DNA from 2 places in the Lysobacter sp. FW306-1B-D06B genome. Region 1 is predicted to be linked to the other one. Evidence: predicted binding sites of a transcription regulator. Region 1 holds the regulator's gene; the other holds the start of a gene.
What was found. The regulator FliA, encoded in region 1, starts transcription of late flagellar genes. The targets are predictions, from matches to a motif close to TAAAGTTTNNCNNNCNNNGGCCGATAA.

Region 1 (7,176 bases):
GGCGACGCCATCGCCGGCCTGCTGATCCTGGCGATCAACATCATCGGCGGCGTGCTGATCGGCGTGCTCCAGCACGAGATGACGTTCAAGGACGCAGGCACCACGTACGTGTTGCTGGCGATCGGCGACGGCCTGGTCGCGCAGCTGCCGGCGCTGCTGATCTCCACCGCGGTCGCCATGCTGGTCACGCGCGCCACGCGCGAACAGGAAATGGGCGCGGCGGTCACCACGCAGGTGCTGCACCCGCGTGCGCTGGCCGTGGCGGCGGCGCTGATGGCGCTGGTCGGCATCGTGCCGGGCATGCCGAACGTGCCGTTCCTGATCCTGGCGGCGATGCTGGGATACGCGGCATGGCGGCTGCACAAGCGCTCGCTGGCGCCGCCGACGGACGTGATCGAAGGCGAGCTGGCCACCGCGGCCGCCGCCGCGCAGCCGGAACTGAGCTGGGACGAACTGCGTCCGGTCGAGCCGCTGGGCCTGGAAGTGGGTTATCGCCTGATCGCGCTGGTCGACAAGAACCAGGGCGGCGAACTGCTGGCGCGCCTGAAGGGCGTGCGCCGCAAATTGACGCAGGACCTGGGTTTCCTGATTCCCGCCGTGCACGTGCGCGACAACCTCGAACTGGCGCCGGGCCTGTACCGCGTGCTGGTGCACGGCGTGCCGATCGCCAGCGGCGAGATCCACCCCGACCGCCACCTCGCGCTCGACCCGGGCCACGTGTTCGGCAAGCTCGAAGGCATTCCCGGCAAGGACCCGGCGTTCGGACTGGACGCGGTGTGGATCCAGCCGGGCCAGCGCGCGCAGGCCGAATCGCTGGGCTACACGGTGGTCGATGCGGCCACCGTGGTCGCCACGCACCTGTCGCATCTGGTGCGCGAACGCGCCGCCGAACTGCTCGGCCACGAGGAAGTGCAGCAGCTGCTGGCCACGCTGGGCCGCGCCTCGCCGCGCCTGGTCGAAGACCTGACGCCGAAGCTGCTGCCGCTGTCGACCGTGGTGCGCGTGCTGCAGTCGCTATTGGCCGAACGCGTGCCGGTGCGGCAGCTGCGGCAGATCGTCGAAGCGTTGCTGGAACACGGCGCGCACACGCAGGACCCGGCGCTGCTGACGGCCGCCGTGCGCACCGCGCTGGGCCGATTCATCGTCCAGGAACTCAACGGACTGGGCGCCGAACTGCCCGTCTATACCTTGGCGCCGGCTTTGGAACGGGTATTGCAGGACTCCGTCAGCGGCCAGGGCGCCGCGCTGGAACCCGGACTCGCCGAGCGTCTGCATCAGAACCTCAGCGAGTGCGTCACCCGCCAGGAAGGCCGCGGCGAACCCGCGGTGCTGCTGGTTCCCGGTGGGATCCGTTCCGCGATCGCCCGGCTCGTGCGGCACAGCGTCCCCGCGCTGACCGTGCTGGCCTACGGCGAAGTGCCGGAGGACAAGCGGTTGCGGTTGGTGGGGTCGGTGGGGTGAAAAGCCGGGATTGGGAGTTCGGGATTGGGGATTCGTAGGAGCAAAAGCATGACTCACGCCCACTTCAATGATTCGCCGGTCGCCCCTCCGCTTTTGCGAATCCCGAATCTCGAATCACGAATCCCGGCTTTACCGAATCTCGAATCACGAATCCCCGCTTCACCCAATCCCGAATCCCGAATCCCGAATCCCGGCTGTTAAACCATGCGAATCAAACGTTTCATCGCCCCCGACATGCGCACCGCGCTGCGCATGGTGCGCGACGAACAGGGGCCCGATGCGGTGATCCTGTCGAACCGTCCGGTCGAGGACGGCATCGAGATCGTCTCGGCCACCGACTACGACGAATCCCTGGCGCAGCAGGCCCTGCGCGCCGCGTTGCCGTCGCTGCCCGCCGCGCCCGCGCCGGTGGCCTCGCCGAGCACGCCGGCGACGGTGGCGGCGGTGGTGCCGATGACGAAGTCGATGTCGAATGCCTCGAACGAAGCTCCCCCTCCCCTGCGTGCAGGGGGTGAGGAGGGACGTCTGCGCGCCACTGGCGCGCGTCCCGACGAACGCCTTCGGGCTATGCCCGAAGGCCGGGACAGTTGGGGAGGGGTCGCGAAGCCGCGCAGCGGCGAGCTCGGCGCTGACGCGCCTCACTACTCCCTCCCAACCTCCCCCGCCAAGGAGGGGGAGGAGCAAAAAAGCTCGCGCATGTCCTCGCTCGCCGCACTGCTCACCAAGCCGGTGAAGGGCAAGCCCGCCTGGACCGCGCCGTCGGCCGAGTCCACCGTCGAAATGGAGCGCGTGGAAATGCAGCGCATCGAAATCGAAGACGAAGAACCCGCCGTCGTCGCGCTCTCCGACAAGGCACGCGCGAAGATCGCCGAATCCCCGATCCGCGGCCGCGCCGTGTTCGCCATCGGCGACGGCACGCGCGTGGAAACCGCGCCGCGCGCGCCGAAGGTCGAGACGCAGGTGGCCGACGCGCGCCCCAAGCCCGACACCTCGCGCTTCGACGCGATGATGGCCGCGCTGATCCCGCAGGGGGAGAAGTTCGAGGCGGCAGCGGCGGCGTTCGCGCAGACCGCACCCGCCGGCACCAGCGCATCGCACGATGCGCCGGTGCAGGAAGCAACAAGGGACAGCGTCACCGACCCGACACACGTCGCGCCCACGGCTGCGGTCGGAATCGGTGACGCTGCTCCCTCTCTATCGGCCGATGTCGCCGCGCTTGAAGGGGCGCGGACGACGCAGCCCAGCGAGCCGATCTCGCACGAATACCGCAGCCTTGCGGATCTGTGGAGCGATGACGCTTTGCTTCCCTCTCCCGACGGGAGAGGGATCGAGGGTGAGGGGCGCAATCAGGACCACCTCGCCGATGGCACTGCCTTCAAGGGTTCTGCCTCCTACGTCGATCTGTTGACGAATCACTCCGTTGCCCCTCACCCCGACCCCCAAGCCCAAACGCACAGCGTTTGGGCGTTCGATGGCGCGCGAACCAGTGGTTCGCAAGCAGCGCCCTCTCACTCCGAGAGGAGAGGGGCTCAAGCGCTCGCGCCTCAAACGCCCGCCGCTGCGCCCCACCTCCACGCCGTCGCCGACGCACGCGACCCGTCCATGCTCGCCATGCGCGACGAACTGGCGACGATGCGCGCGATGATCGAGCGCGAGTTCGGTCAGCTCACCGTCGAACGCCTGCGCGGTTCGCCGGCGCGCGCGGCGGCGTTCGACCTGCTGATGAGCTACGGCTGCGACGAGAATCTGGCGCAGACGATCGCCGGCCGCATCGACGCCCGCCTCGACCCGGCGCAGGTGCGCGAGCCGATGCTGGAAGAACTGGCGCGCGCGATCTCCGTCGCCCGCCACGAACCCATCGACGACGGCGGCGTGATCGCCCTGGTCGGCCCGACCGGCGCCGGCAAGACGACCACCGCCGCCAAGCTCGCCGCGCGTTTCGCCCAGCGCCACCGGGCCCGCGACGTCGCCCTGGTCACCACCGACACCGAGCGCCCCGGCGCGACGGAGCAGCTGCACATCCTCGGCCGCCGACTGGGCGTGACGGTGTGCGAGGCCAACGGCCCGGAAGCGCTGAACGACGCCCTCGACCAGCTCGCCGACTACCCGCTGGTGCTGGTCGACACCGCCGGCCACGGCCTGCGCGACCGCGCCCTGCTCGGCCAGATCCTGTGGCTGCGCGCGGCCAAGCGCGTGCGCAGCCTGCTCGTGCTGCCGGCCAACACGAATGCCCATGACCTGGGCGAAGTGGTGCGCCGCTACCGCCCGGCCTCACCGGAAGGCGTGGTGCTGACCAAGCTGGACGAGACCGGCCGCCTGGGTTCGCCCCTGTCGGTGCTGGTCCAGCACGGCCTGAGCCTGGCCTACACCACCGACGGCCAGCAGGTCCCGACCGACATCGCCGCCGCGGACGCACGCCGTCTCGTTTTGACCCTCGAGAAAGTGCGACGTGCTGCCGATAACCCCCTCGGGTCTCTCGACGCCCGTCCTGTGACCCTCCCCACCGAGGACCGCCATGCCATCGCCAGCTGATCTCAATGCACCCGCGTCCGGTGCGCCCGTGTCCGGCGCGCGCGCCCCGGTGCGCGTCATCGCCGTGGCCAGCGGCAAGGGCGGCGTCGGCAAGACCTCCGTCTCGGTGAACCTCGCCATGGCCCTGGTCCACGCCGGCCAGCGCACGCTGCTGCTGGACACCGACCTGGGCCTTGCGAACGTCGACGTGATGCTCGGCCTGTCGCCGCAGTTCACGCTCGCCGACGTCTTCGCCGGTCGCTGCGAATTGCAGGACACCCTGCTGGAAGGCCCGCGCGGTTTGTGGGTGGTTCCGGCGGCGTCGGGCAAGCGCCACATGACCGAACTGCTGCCGCAGCAGCACATCGGCCTGGTGAACGCCTTCTGCCAGCTCGACCTGCCGCTGGACGCGATGGTGGTGGACAACGCCGCCGGCATCTCCGACAGCGTGCTCACCTTCTGCCAGGCCGCGCAGGACGTGGTGGTGGTGGTCTGCGACGAACCGGCCTCGGTCACCGACGCCTACGCGCTGATCAAGGTGCTCAGCCGCGAGCGCGGTGTGACCCGCGTGCAGGTGCTGGCGAACCAGGTCAACAACGCCATCGAAGGCAAGCAGCTGTTCGAGAAGCTCGAGCGCGTCAGCGCGCGCTTCCTCGACGTGACGCTGCACTACCTCGGCGCGATTCCGCGCGACGAATGGCTGCGCCGCGCGATCCAGCGCCAGGAAGCCGTCGTGGAAGCCTTCCCGGGTTGTCCTTCGGCGCTGGCCTTCCGCGACATCGCACGGCGCGCGAACAGCTGGCAGTCGCCGGCCGGTCCGCGCGGCGGCGTCGAATTCTTCATGGAACGCCTCGTCGCGCACAGCGCGGGCGCCAGTGCGGCCAGCCACAACGATCCATTACGGAGCGCCGTCGCATGAACGCCGCCGCCGCACAGTACAAGGCCACCCAGCGCGCCACCGACAACGCCAACGCGACCGAGGTCGTCGAGAAGCACGGCGAACTCGTGCGCCGCATCGCCCACCACCTGGCCGCGCGATTGCCGGCGAGCGTGGAGATCGACGACCTCATCCAGGCCGGCATGCTCGGCCTGATCGACGCGGCCCGCAATTTCCAGGCGGATCAAGGCGCGGCGTTCGAAACGTATGCCTCCATCCGCATCCGCGGCGCGATGATCGACGAGATCCGCCGTGGCGACTGGGTGCCGCGCTCGGTGCATCGCCGTTACCGCGATGTCGTCGCCGCCACGCGCGAAGTCGAACAGCGCACCGGCCGCGCCGCGACCTCGCAGGAAGTGGCCAGCGCGCTCGAGGTTTCGCTGGACGAATACCACCGCATGCTCGAGGACGCCGCGCGCGGCCAGCTCATCAGCCTGGAAGCGCACCTGGACGAACACGAGGGCGAGCCGCACCTGGCCACGCACGGCGGCGCGACGCCGGCGCGCGAGTTCGAACACGGCGCGTTCCGCGAAGCCCTCGGCGGCGCGATCGCCAACCTGCCCGAACGCGAACAGCTGGTGCTGTCGCTGTACTACGAGCAGGAACTGAACCTGCGCGAGATCGGCGCGGTGCTGAGCGTGAGCGAATCGCGCGTCTGCCAGATCCACGGCCAGGCGATGTTGCGCCTGCGCGCGCGTCTGGGCGAGTGGCGCGGCACGCATGAGGACGATGAGGACGAGCATGGGTATTGAGTTCGCCTTCGACAGTTGCGCACCTGTGCCGAATGACTCCGGCGCGACCGGCCCGTTCATCCTTCGACTTCGGGCCTTCGGCCCTACGCTCAGGACGAACGGGATCGTTTCACCGTTCGTCCTGAGCGTAGGCGCGCAGCGCCGAAGTCGAAGGAGCAACGGGCTGATCACCATCACGCATTGACGCTGTTCCCGACTTTCCTTCTGCACCAGAGCCAAGCCCACATGGACAAGAACATCCGCATCCTCATCGTCGACGACTTCTCGACCATGCGCCGCATCGTCAAGAACCTGCTCAACGACCTGGGCTTCCACAACACCGCCGAGGCCGACGACGGCAGCACCGCGCTGATCGAACTGAAGAAAGCGTCGTACGACCTGGTCGTCACCGACTGGAACATGCCGGGCATGCCGGGCATCGACCTGCTCAAGGCGATCCGCGCCGACGCCGCGCTGGCGAAGATCCCGGTGCTGATGGTCACCGCCGAAGCCAAGCGCGAGCAGATCATCGAAGCCGCACAGGCCGGCGTGAACGGTTACGTCATCAAGCCCTTCACCGCCGCGACGCTGGAAGACAAGCTCGCCAAGGTGTTCGAGCGCCTGGGAGCGGCCGCGTGATCGAGGCGCCCGGCTCCGAGGTGGTCATCACGCAGGACCGCCAGGCCGTCATCGCGCGCCTGCACGCGGCGCTGTGGGCGCTGGAGCACGACGACCTCGCCGGCTGGCGCAGCAATGTCGACGCGCTGATCCAGTGGCGCAGCCAGCCGCTGGTGCAGGGCCTGGCCAAGCTCGCGCGCGAACTGGAAAGCGCGCTGGGCGAAAGCAGCGGCGCGTCGTCGACGAGCGGTTCCCTGCCGGAAGCCTGCGCGCGCCTGGAACACGTGGTGCACGTGAGCGAGGACGCCAGCCATCGCACGCTCGACCTGATCCAGGAATGCGGCGTGCTGCTGGGCACGCTGCCGGATGCCGCCGCCGAGGAACAGGCCGCGACCATCGCCGCGATCCGCTCGCGCATGTCGGAAATGACCGCCGCGCAGGGGTACCAGGACCTTACGGGGCAGATCATCCGCCGCGTCGTGGTGCTGGTGCGCGCGGTGCACGCGGGCCTGGGCGAAGTCGTCGACACCGGCGACACGCCGTTGCACCTCAATCACAACTCGCGCGGCTTCGGCCCGTCGGTGGCGGGCGTGGATCCCGCGCCGGCGACGCAGGACGACGCGAACGAACTGCTGTCTTCGCTGGGGTTGTAACGATGGTTCGCCCGACGTTCATGCCGAGCCGTAGCCCGGGTAAGGCCGCAGGCCGCACCCGGGGTGCCGTCACGCTCGATCCCGGGTGCGCTTCGCTTACCCGGGCTACCCGCCTGCGCGGGAATGACGAACTGCTTTCGAGGATTCGCCGATGAACGCCATCGCCGACGACATCGCGGCCGACTTCCTGATCGAAGCGCGCGAGATCCTCGACCAGCTGGGCGAGCAGATGGTCGCGCTGGAACACGCGCCGACCGACCGCAAC
Region 2 (7,176 bases), 150 kb from region 1:
CTACTATGACCAGGCGCTGATCGACGGCGTCGCCGAGCTCTACCGGCGCGACCTGGAACTGTTCGGATACGAGTTCTGACCATGACCGCCACCGCCGCCTTTTCGTCTGCCGACGTCCAGCCGAACCCGCGCAAGACCACTTCGGTGCGCCGGCTCGGCCATGTCGACATCGCGCGTCTGCGCGAGGCGGTGCTCGCCATTCCCGAAGCGACCTGGGACGCGGAGAACGCCGACAAGCCCAACCGTTTCGAAGCGCTGGACCGTACGCGCCACATCGTGTTCCGCTTCGTCAGCGATTTCCAGGATTGGCGCAAGCATTACGAGCGCCCGCTGTGGGCGTCATGGCGCGAATTGCTCGAACCGGTGTTGGCGCAGGCCGTCGCGCCTTACGGTTATGCGCGCGGCGAATTCCCGCGCGTGATGCTCGCGCGCATGGCGCCGGGAGGCGTGATCAAGCCGCACCGGGATGCGAATCCCGCGGCGAAGTGGCCGCACAAGATCCATGTGCCGCTGCTCACCAACGAGAAGGTGGTGTTCTTCATCGACGGCACCGGCTATCACTTCATCGAAGGCGAAGCGGTGGAGGTCAGCAACATGGCCGTGCACGCGGTGGAAAACAACGGCGACGCCGATCGCATCCACCTGATCTTCGAGTACTTCGACGCCGATCAGCCGACGCCGCCGTGGGTGGGGAAGTTGCCGGCGCGGAAGTGATCGGGCGAGTGCGGGGCCGGACTGGCCGTGGTCGGTCCTCGCAAAGATGGACGACTCTCTCAACCCGTCATCCCGGTGTAGGCCGGGACCCAGGCTCGTTGCGCATGGCGCAGCGCGCGGGCACTTCCCATCGGGCAATCCATCTCACGTCATTCCCGCGAAAGCGGGGTCTTTGGGGTCGCCGTAGGGCGGCACTCTCCAGGGACTTTCCGCGCTTGCCCCGTTGCCTCGTGAGCAACTGCAGAAAAATGGATTCCAGCTTTCGCTGGAATGACGTGATGTGTCGGAGGACGTGCAGCCTGGGTCCCGGCCTACGCCGGGATGACGGAGTTACTGATCTGCGATCTACGGATTGCGCGTGAACAGCACCAGCATCACCACCACCTGCGCCGTGACGATCAGCATCATCGCCCGTCGGAACGACGGCTTGGCCGTCTTGTGCCGGAACAGCCCCATCGCGAACAACGCGCCCGGCGAGCCGCCGAGCAGCGCCAGCGCGAGCAGCCAGCGTTCCGGAACACGCCGGCGCTTGCCGCCGGCGATCGCCTTGTCATAGCCGTACACCAGCACGGTGGCGAGGTTGAGCACCAGCCACCACACCAGCCATGCGGGCATCAGTCGAACGCCGCCGCGTGCGCGTGCTCGCGCGTGGCGAGGAACTTCACGTCCGGGGCGCGCTCCTGCGCCAGCTGCAGGTTCACGCGGGTCGGCGCGAGGTAGACCAGCTCACCGGCGGCGTCGACCGCGAGGTTCATCGCGTTCTTGTCGCGGAACTCTTCGAGCTTCTTCTCGTTGTCGCAGCGGATCCAGCGCGCCGTGGCGACGCTGACCTGCTCGAAGCTCGCGTCCACGCCGTACTCGTCCTTCAGTCGGTAGGCGACCACGTCGAACTGCAGCACGCCCACCGCACCCAGGATCAGGTCGTTGCTCATCAGCGGACGGAAGAACTGCGTGGCGCCTTCCTCCGACAACTGCGCCAGGCCCTTCTGCAACTGCTTCAGCTTGAGGGGATCGCGCAGGCGCGCACGGCGGAAGAGCTCCGGTGCGAAGTTCGGAATGCCGGTGAAGCTCAGCGCCTCGCCCTCGGTGAAGCTGTCGCCGATGGAGATCGTGCCGTGGTTGTGGATGCCGATGACATCGCCCGGCCACGCGCTCTCGGCGATCTCGCGGTCGCTCGCCATGAAGGTCAGCGCGTTGGCGAGCTTCACTTCCTTGCCGCTGCGCACGTGGAAGGCCTTCATGCCGGCGCTGAACTGGCCCGAGCACACGCGCATGAACGCCACGCGGTCGCGATGCTGCGGGTCCATGTTGGCCTGGATCTTGAAGACGAAGCCGGTGAGCTTGGGCTCGTACGACGCCACTTCGCGCGAGGTGGTCGCGCGCGGGCGCGGCGAGGGTGCGTGCTCGACGAAGAAGTCCAGCAGCAGCTGCACGCCGAAATTGTTCACGGCCGAACCGAAGAACACCGGCGTCTGCTCGCCCGACAGGTATTTGGCGACATCGAACGGGTGCGAGGCGCCTTCCACCAGCTCCAGTTCTTCGCGCAGCTCCTGCAGCATCTGCGCGCCGATGCGCGCTTCAAGCGCCGGGTCGTCGATGGACGCGAAGATGGTCGAGTCCTGGCGCGTGAAGTTGCGGCCTTGTTCGTACAGGTGCACCTCGCCGGTGACCAGGTGGACCACGCCCTTCAGGCGCTGGCCCATGCCGATCGGCCAGGTGATCGGCGCGCACTGGATGCCCAGCACGCTCTCCACCTCGTCGAGCAGGTCGATCGGGTTCTTGCCCTCGCGATCGAGCTTGTTGATGAAGGTCATGATCGGCGTGTCGCGCAGGCGGCACACCTCCATCAGCTTGATCGTGCGTTCTTCCACGCCCTTGGCCACGTCGATGACCATGAGCGCGGAGTCCACCGCGGTGAGCACGCGGTAGGTGTCCTCGCCGAAGTCGGCGTGGCCGGGCGTGTCGAGGAGGTTGACGATGCGCCCCTCGTAGGGGAACTGCATCACCGAGCTGGTCACCGAGATGCCGCGCTCCTTTTCCAGCGCCATCCAGTCGGACGTCGCATGGCGCGCGGCCTTGCGGCCCTTGACCGAGCCGGCCATCTGGATCGCACCGCCGAACAGCAGCAGCTTTTCGGTGAGCGTGGTCTTGCCCGCGTCGGGGTGCGAAATGATCGCGAACGTGCGGCGGCGGGCGGCTTCGAGGGAAACGTCGGACATGGAAACGGCGGGCGCGGACGGGCCGGACGGCGGTCCGCGCATCGGAAGTCGGGAAGGGCGGGAAGTATACGGGCTGGCGGCGGTTCCCTTGCCCGGCGTGGAGGGCAAGGCCGGGGGACTAAGCCGCACCGGCTCGGGAGCCGGACGGTGGCGGTACCGCCTTCATGCCGTCCTGCGGGTCTCCGGGTTCGCCAGGGGCGGGGCGGGCAAAGTGTGCGCTACCTCTCATTTCCGTATTTGCCCATTCAGCCGACCCTAAAGCTCGGCCCCACTGCGCCGCTACCCGTCTTGGATATCCGTAATGCCGGGGGTTGCAGTGCGCATCGTGATCGTGGGTGAGGACGCCGGCCGCGCCGGCGAATTCGAGGAATCGCTGAGCTATTTCGATCTGGGCTGGGACGTGCAGTGGCTGGCCGAACCGGACGCCGCGCTGTCGTCGGGCGAGCCGATCGACGTGTTCCTGTGCGGATTGCGCCTGGGCGCCGTGCCGGGCCCGGTGCTGCTGAGCCAGGTCGCCGCGCTGCATCCGCAGGCGGTGCGCATCCTGCTGCTGGACCCGGAAGAGGACAGCGGCTCGATGCAGGGCCTGGACTGCGCCCACCGGCTGCTGTCGCGCCCGCTCGACGCGGGCGAGCTGATCGAGGCCGTGGACAGCGTGGCCGAGCTGCGCCAGGTGCTGGGCAGCGAGGAACTGAAGCAGGCCGTAGGTCGGGTCGGCTCGCTGCCGCCGCCGCCGCGCCTGTACCTGGAACTGAGCCGCCTGCTGCGCGATCCGGATGCGAGTAACGCGGCGATTGCGCAGATGCTTTCGCAAGATCCGGCGATCGTCGCCAAGGTGCTGCGCCTGTGCAATTCGGCGTACTTCTCCGGCGGTCGCGAGATCACCGACATCCGCGCCGCGGTCACGCGCCTGGGCCACCAGACGCTGCTGCGCCTGGTGCTGGCGAGCGAAGCGTTCGGACCGACGCAACTGGCGGGCAAGGAGCGCGAGGCGATCCAGGACCGTGCGCTGCGCACCTCGCGACTGGCGCGTCGCCTGCTGGCCGGGCCGAGTGCGGAACTCGCCGCCACGGCGGGCCTGCTGGCGGAAGTGGGCAAGCTGTTGCCGGGCGTGTCCGACGGATCGGAAGGTTCGACCGGCCCGCATTACGCGGAAGCCGGTGCCTACCTGCTGGGCCTGTGGGGCCTGCCGATGCCGATCGTCGAAGGCGTGGCGTTCCAGCACCGCCCGGGCCGCCTGAAGGCCAGCGGTTTCTGGGTCGCCGGCGCGGTGCACGTGGCCTCGACGCTGGTCGCCGGGAGGCCGGTGGACGAGGGCTATCTGCGCAACGTCAACGTGATCGATCGTTTGCCGCAGTGGCGCGACATGGTGGAGCCGGCGGCGGCGCAGGCGGCCTGATCGCCCAAGAGTCCTGTCATCCCGTCGAAGGTCGGGATCCAGGCCTGTAGCGTGCGGGCACTCCGATGGCGGTGAACGCTGTCACCGTCATCTCGGTGAAGGCCGGGATCCGGGCCCGTAACGCGCGGGCACTCCGACGGCGGTGAGCCCTGTCACCGTCATCCCAGCGAAAGCTGGGATCCATGTTGACTTGGCTTTGGCCCGCCTCCCAAAGAAGGAGCAATAGCCAAGCTTCCGATCGGCTGCGAGCAAATTCAAACGGATTCCAGCTTTCGCTGGAATGACGCGATGTGTGTGTGCGCGTGACAGCCTGGATTCCGGTCTTCGCCGGATGACGGTTCTGTGCGTGGTCTGCTTAGGCGACAAGTCGCTTCGCCGGTATCACCGCCCGCCTTCAACCCCCCGATATCCGCAACGGCCCCTGCGGTCCGATCATGCGGAACGGGATCGACTCCAGCTTCATCCCGCGGTTCACCTGCACGGCGAAATGCAGGTGCGGGCCGGTGGTGAAACCGGTGTTGCCCGACAGGCCGATCTGCTGGCCGGCGCGCACGCGCTGGCCCACGCGCACCAGTGCGCCTTCGGATTTCAGGTGCGCGTACAGCGTCATCGTGCCGTCCTCGTGGAGGATGCGCACGAAGTTCGCGCGGCCGCCGTAGCGTTCCAGGTTGAGCCCGGCCTTGTCGAAATCCGATTCCACCTGCATCACCACGCCCTCGCGCGCGGCCAGCACGGGCGTGCCGATGTCGGCGGCGAAATCCACCGCATAGCGGTTCTGCTCGTCGCGGTGGCTGAAATGCCCGCCGTAGCCCTGGTCGATGCGGAACTGCGCCTGCTGCAGCGGCAGCAAGTAGTCGACGTCGCGCGGGCGCGCGGACGGGTCGCCGGGCAGGCTGTCCATCTGCAGCTCGAAATCGAACCCGCGGTCCGGATCGGCCGAACTGAGCACCGCCACCAGCGCGCTGCTTCTGGCCGCCACCGTCGCCCGCGCGGGCAGCACCGGGCTGCCGATCACGTTGTCGCTGCGGCTGAAATCCAGTTGCACCTGCACCGGGCCGGAGAGCCGGTTGTCGGCGAACGCGAGGAAACGCTCGCCGTCGTTCTCGATGCGCAGCTGCGCGATCGCGCTGGGTTCGCCTTCGACCGGGATCGTCCTCACCTGCGACGGCGGCGCGTTGGGAACGTGGTCGCCGTAGTGCGTGACGCCGCTGCGGTCGGTCCAGCGGTAGATCTTCGCCGCGCCCGCGCCGAAGGCCATCAGCAGCGCGGCGCCGCCGATGATCCAGACCGCCTGGCGGGACGCGCGCCTCATCGCATCACGGTGCGCAGGTGGGCGAAAGCTGCAGAACGCGTGCGACCTCCGCCAGGTCGAACGCGGTGACCGACTTGTCGTCGTGCACCGCGAACAGCGCGCCGCTCGGGAAGGTCTTCGTCGAAGCCGCGTGCAACGCGACGCCGTCGGTGTGCGCGGTGGTCTCGCCCTCGAAGCTGCCGCGCGGTTCCAGCGTGGCACGGTCGAACAGGTGGAAGATCGTCAGCGGTGCGAGCTGGTCCACCGCGATCCAGTAGCCGCTGCCGTCGGCGCAGCTCCATAGCGCGACGCCCTCGGCTTCGGCACCGAAGCTGTCCTGCGGCAGGCTGCGGCCGGTGTACTTGCCGCTGAAGCTGTACTCGCGCAGCGTGGATTCGTGGCGGCGATCCTCGTCGGCGATCAGCAGCCGGTCGTTGCCCGGATCGCCCGCGATCGATTCGACCATGCGCAGCCCCGCTTCCTGCGTGGTGTCGCCGAAAGAGCCCGCGTAGGTCGAGCGCAGGCGCCCGGCCTGGTCGAACTGCACGCGGAAGCGGCGCACGCGCTGGTCGAGTTCCGCCAGCGGCGGCACTTCGTCGAATTTCTTGCCGTACATGAAGCTGTCGGTGATGTAGACCTCCAGCTCGCCCGGCTCGGTCTCGGTCAGCCAGATGCCGTACGGGCTGCGCAGTTGTTTGTCGCCGAAGCTGCCCACCGGCTTGAAATCGGGCAGGGACAACACCTGCACGCGGTGGTTGTCGCGCTCCACCACGAATGCGTAGTCGCCATAGACGGCGATGCCGTTGGGGCGATTGAACTCGCCGGGCTTGGCGCCCTCACCGCCGACGTCGCGCAGGCGCTGGCCGCTGTCGGCGTCGAACACGACCAGACGGTGCGTGGACTTGGCGGTGGCGATCAGCCACGTCGCGCCGTCCTCGGCGGTCCAGGTGGCCAGGGAGTCGAGCTCGTCCTGCGCGCTTTCGGGCGAGACGTAGCGCTCCAGCACCGTGCGCGGTTCGGGCGTGGCGACCTGTGCCGTGGCGGGCGGCGGCGCGACCGGGCGGGTGGTGGAGCAGGCGGTGATGAGGGTCGCCAGTGCGAGGGCGACGGAGACGGAAAGGCGGGGAGTCATGGAGCCGAAGTGTATGCAAGCCGCCTTCACATCGGGAGGCGGATACGTGACCGAAATAATAAATCGCTATATGCGGATGAAGCGATTGACACCGCCCCCGGACGGGGGCAGACTGCGGCCATCCATCGAGACCGGCAGAGGGACAGGCCCTTTGAAGCCGGGGCAACCCAACTCACGCAGCAATGCGGGGCGAAGGTGCCAATTCCTGCGACGAGGCGCTTTCCAGCGCCGGTCGGAAGATGGTTGCAACACGCACCCACGCGGTGCGTGTGCGACTCGCAGGCTCGATGGCCCCTTCGTTCAAGGATGCCGCCATGAGCTTCGCCCCCACCGCCCTCCAGTTCGATTCCGCCGCCGCCACGGTCGACCGCGTCGAAGTCCTCGATGCCATCGCCCACGCCGCTTCGCAGGTGCATGCCGT

Region 2: the regulator FliA is predicted to act here: its motif matches at 3,190-3,216, upstream of AAFF32_RS18365 (HDOD domain-containing protein).

What each region holds. Positions count from the first base shown of each region.
Region 1 is NZ_CP151802.1:4,105,287-4,112,462, forward strand. Features, by position in the region: gene flhA (flagellar biosynthesis protein FlhA) at 1-1,461, shown strand, start outside; gene flhF (flagellar biosynthesis protein FlhF) at 1,666-3,993, shown strand; gene AAFF32_RS19030 (MinD/ParA family protein) at 3,977-4,891, shown strand; gene AAFF32_RS19035 (RNA polymerase sigma factor FliA) at 4,888-5,661, shown strand; gene cheY (chemotaxis response regulator CheY) at 5,887-6,279, shown strand; gene AAFF32_RS19045 (protein phosphatase CheZ) at 6,276-6,911, shown strand; gene AAFF32_RS19050 (chemotaxis protein CheA) at 7,063-7,176, shown strand, end outside.
Region 2 is NZ_CP151802.1:3,957,936-3,965,111, reverse strand. Features, by position in the region: gene AAFF32_RS18385 (sulfotransferase family 2 domain-containing protein) at 1-79, shown strand, start outside; gene AAFF32_RS18380 (aspartyl/asparaginyl beta-hydroxylase domain-containing protein) at 82-714, shown strand; gene AAFF32_RS18375 (DUF1294 domain-containing protein) at 1,060-1,329, opposite strand; gene AAFF32_RS18370 (peptide chain release factor 3) at 1,329-2,933, opposite strand; gene AAFF32_RS18365 (HDOD domain-containing protein) at 3,250-4,332, shown strand; gene AAFF32_RS18360 (M23 family metallopeptidase) at 4,727-5,644, opposite strand; gene AAFF32_RS18355 (phytase) at 5,649-6,755, opposite strand; SAM riboswitch class I at 6,875-7,001, shown strand; gene AAFF32_RS18350 (homoserine O-succinyltransferase) at 7,070-7,176, shown strand, end outside.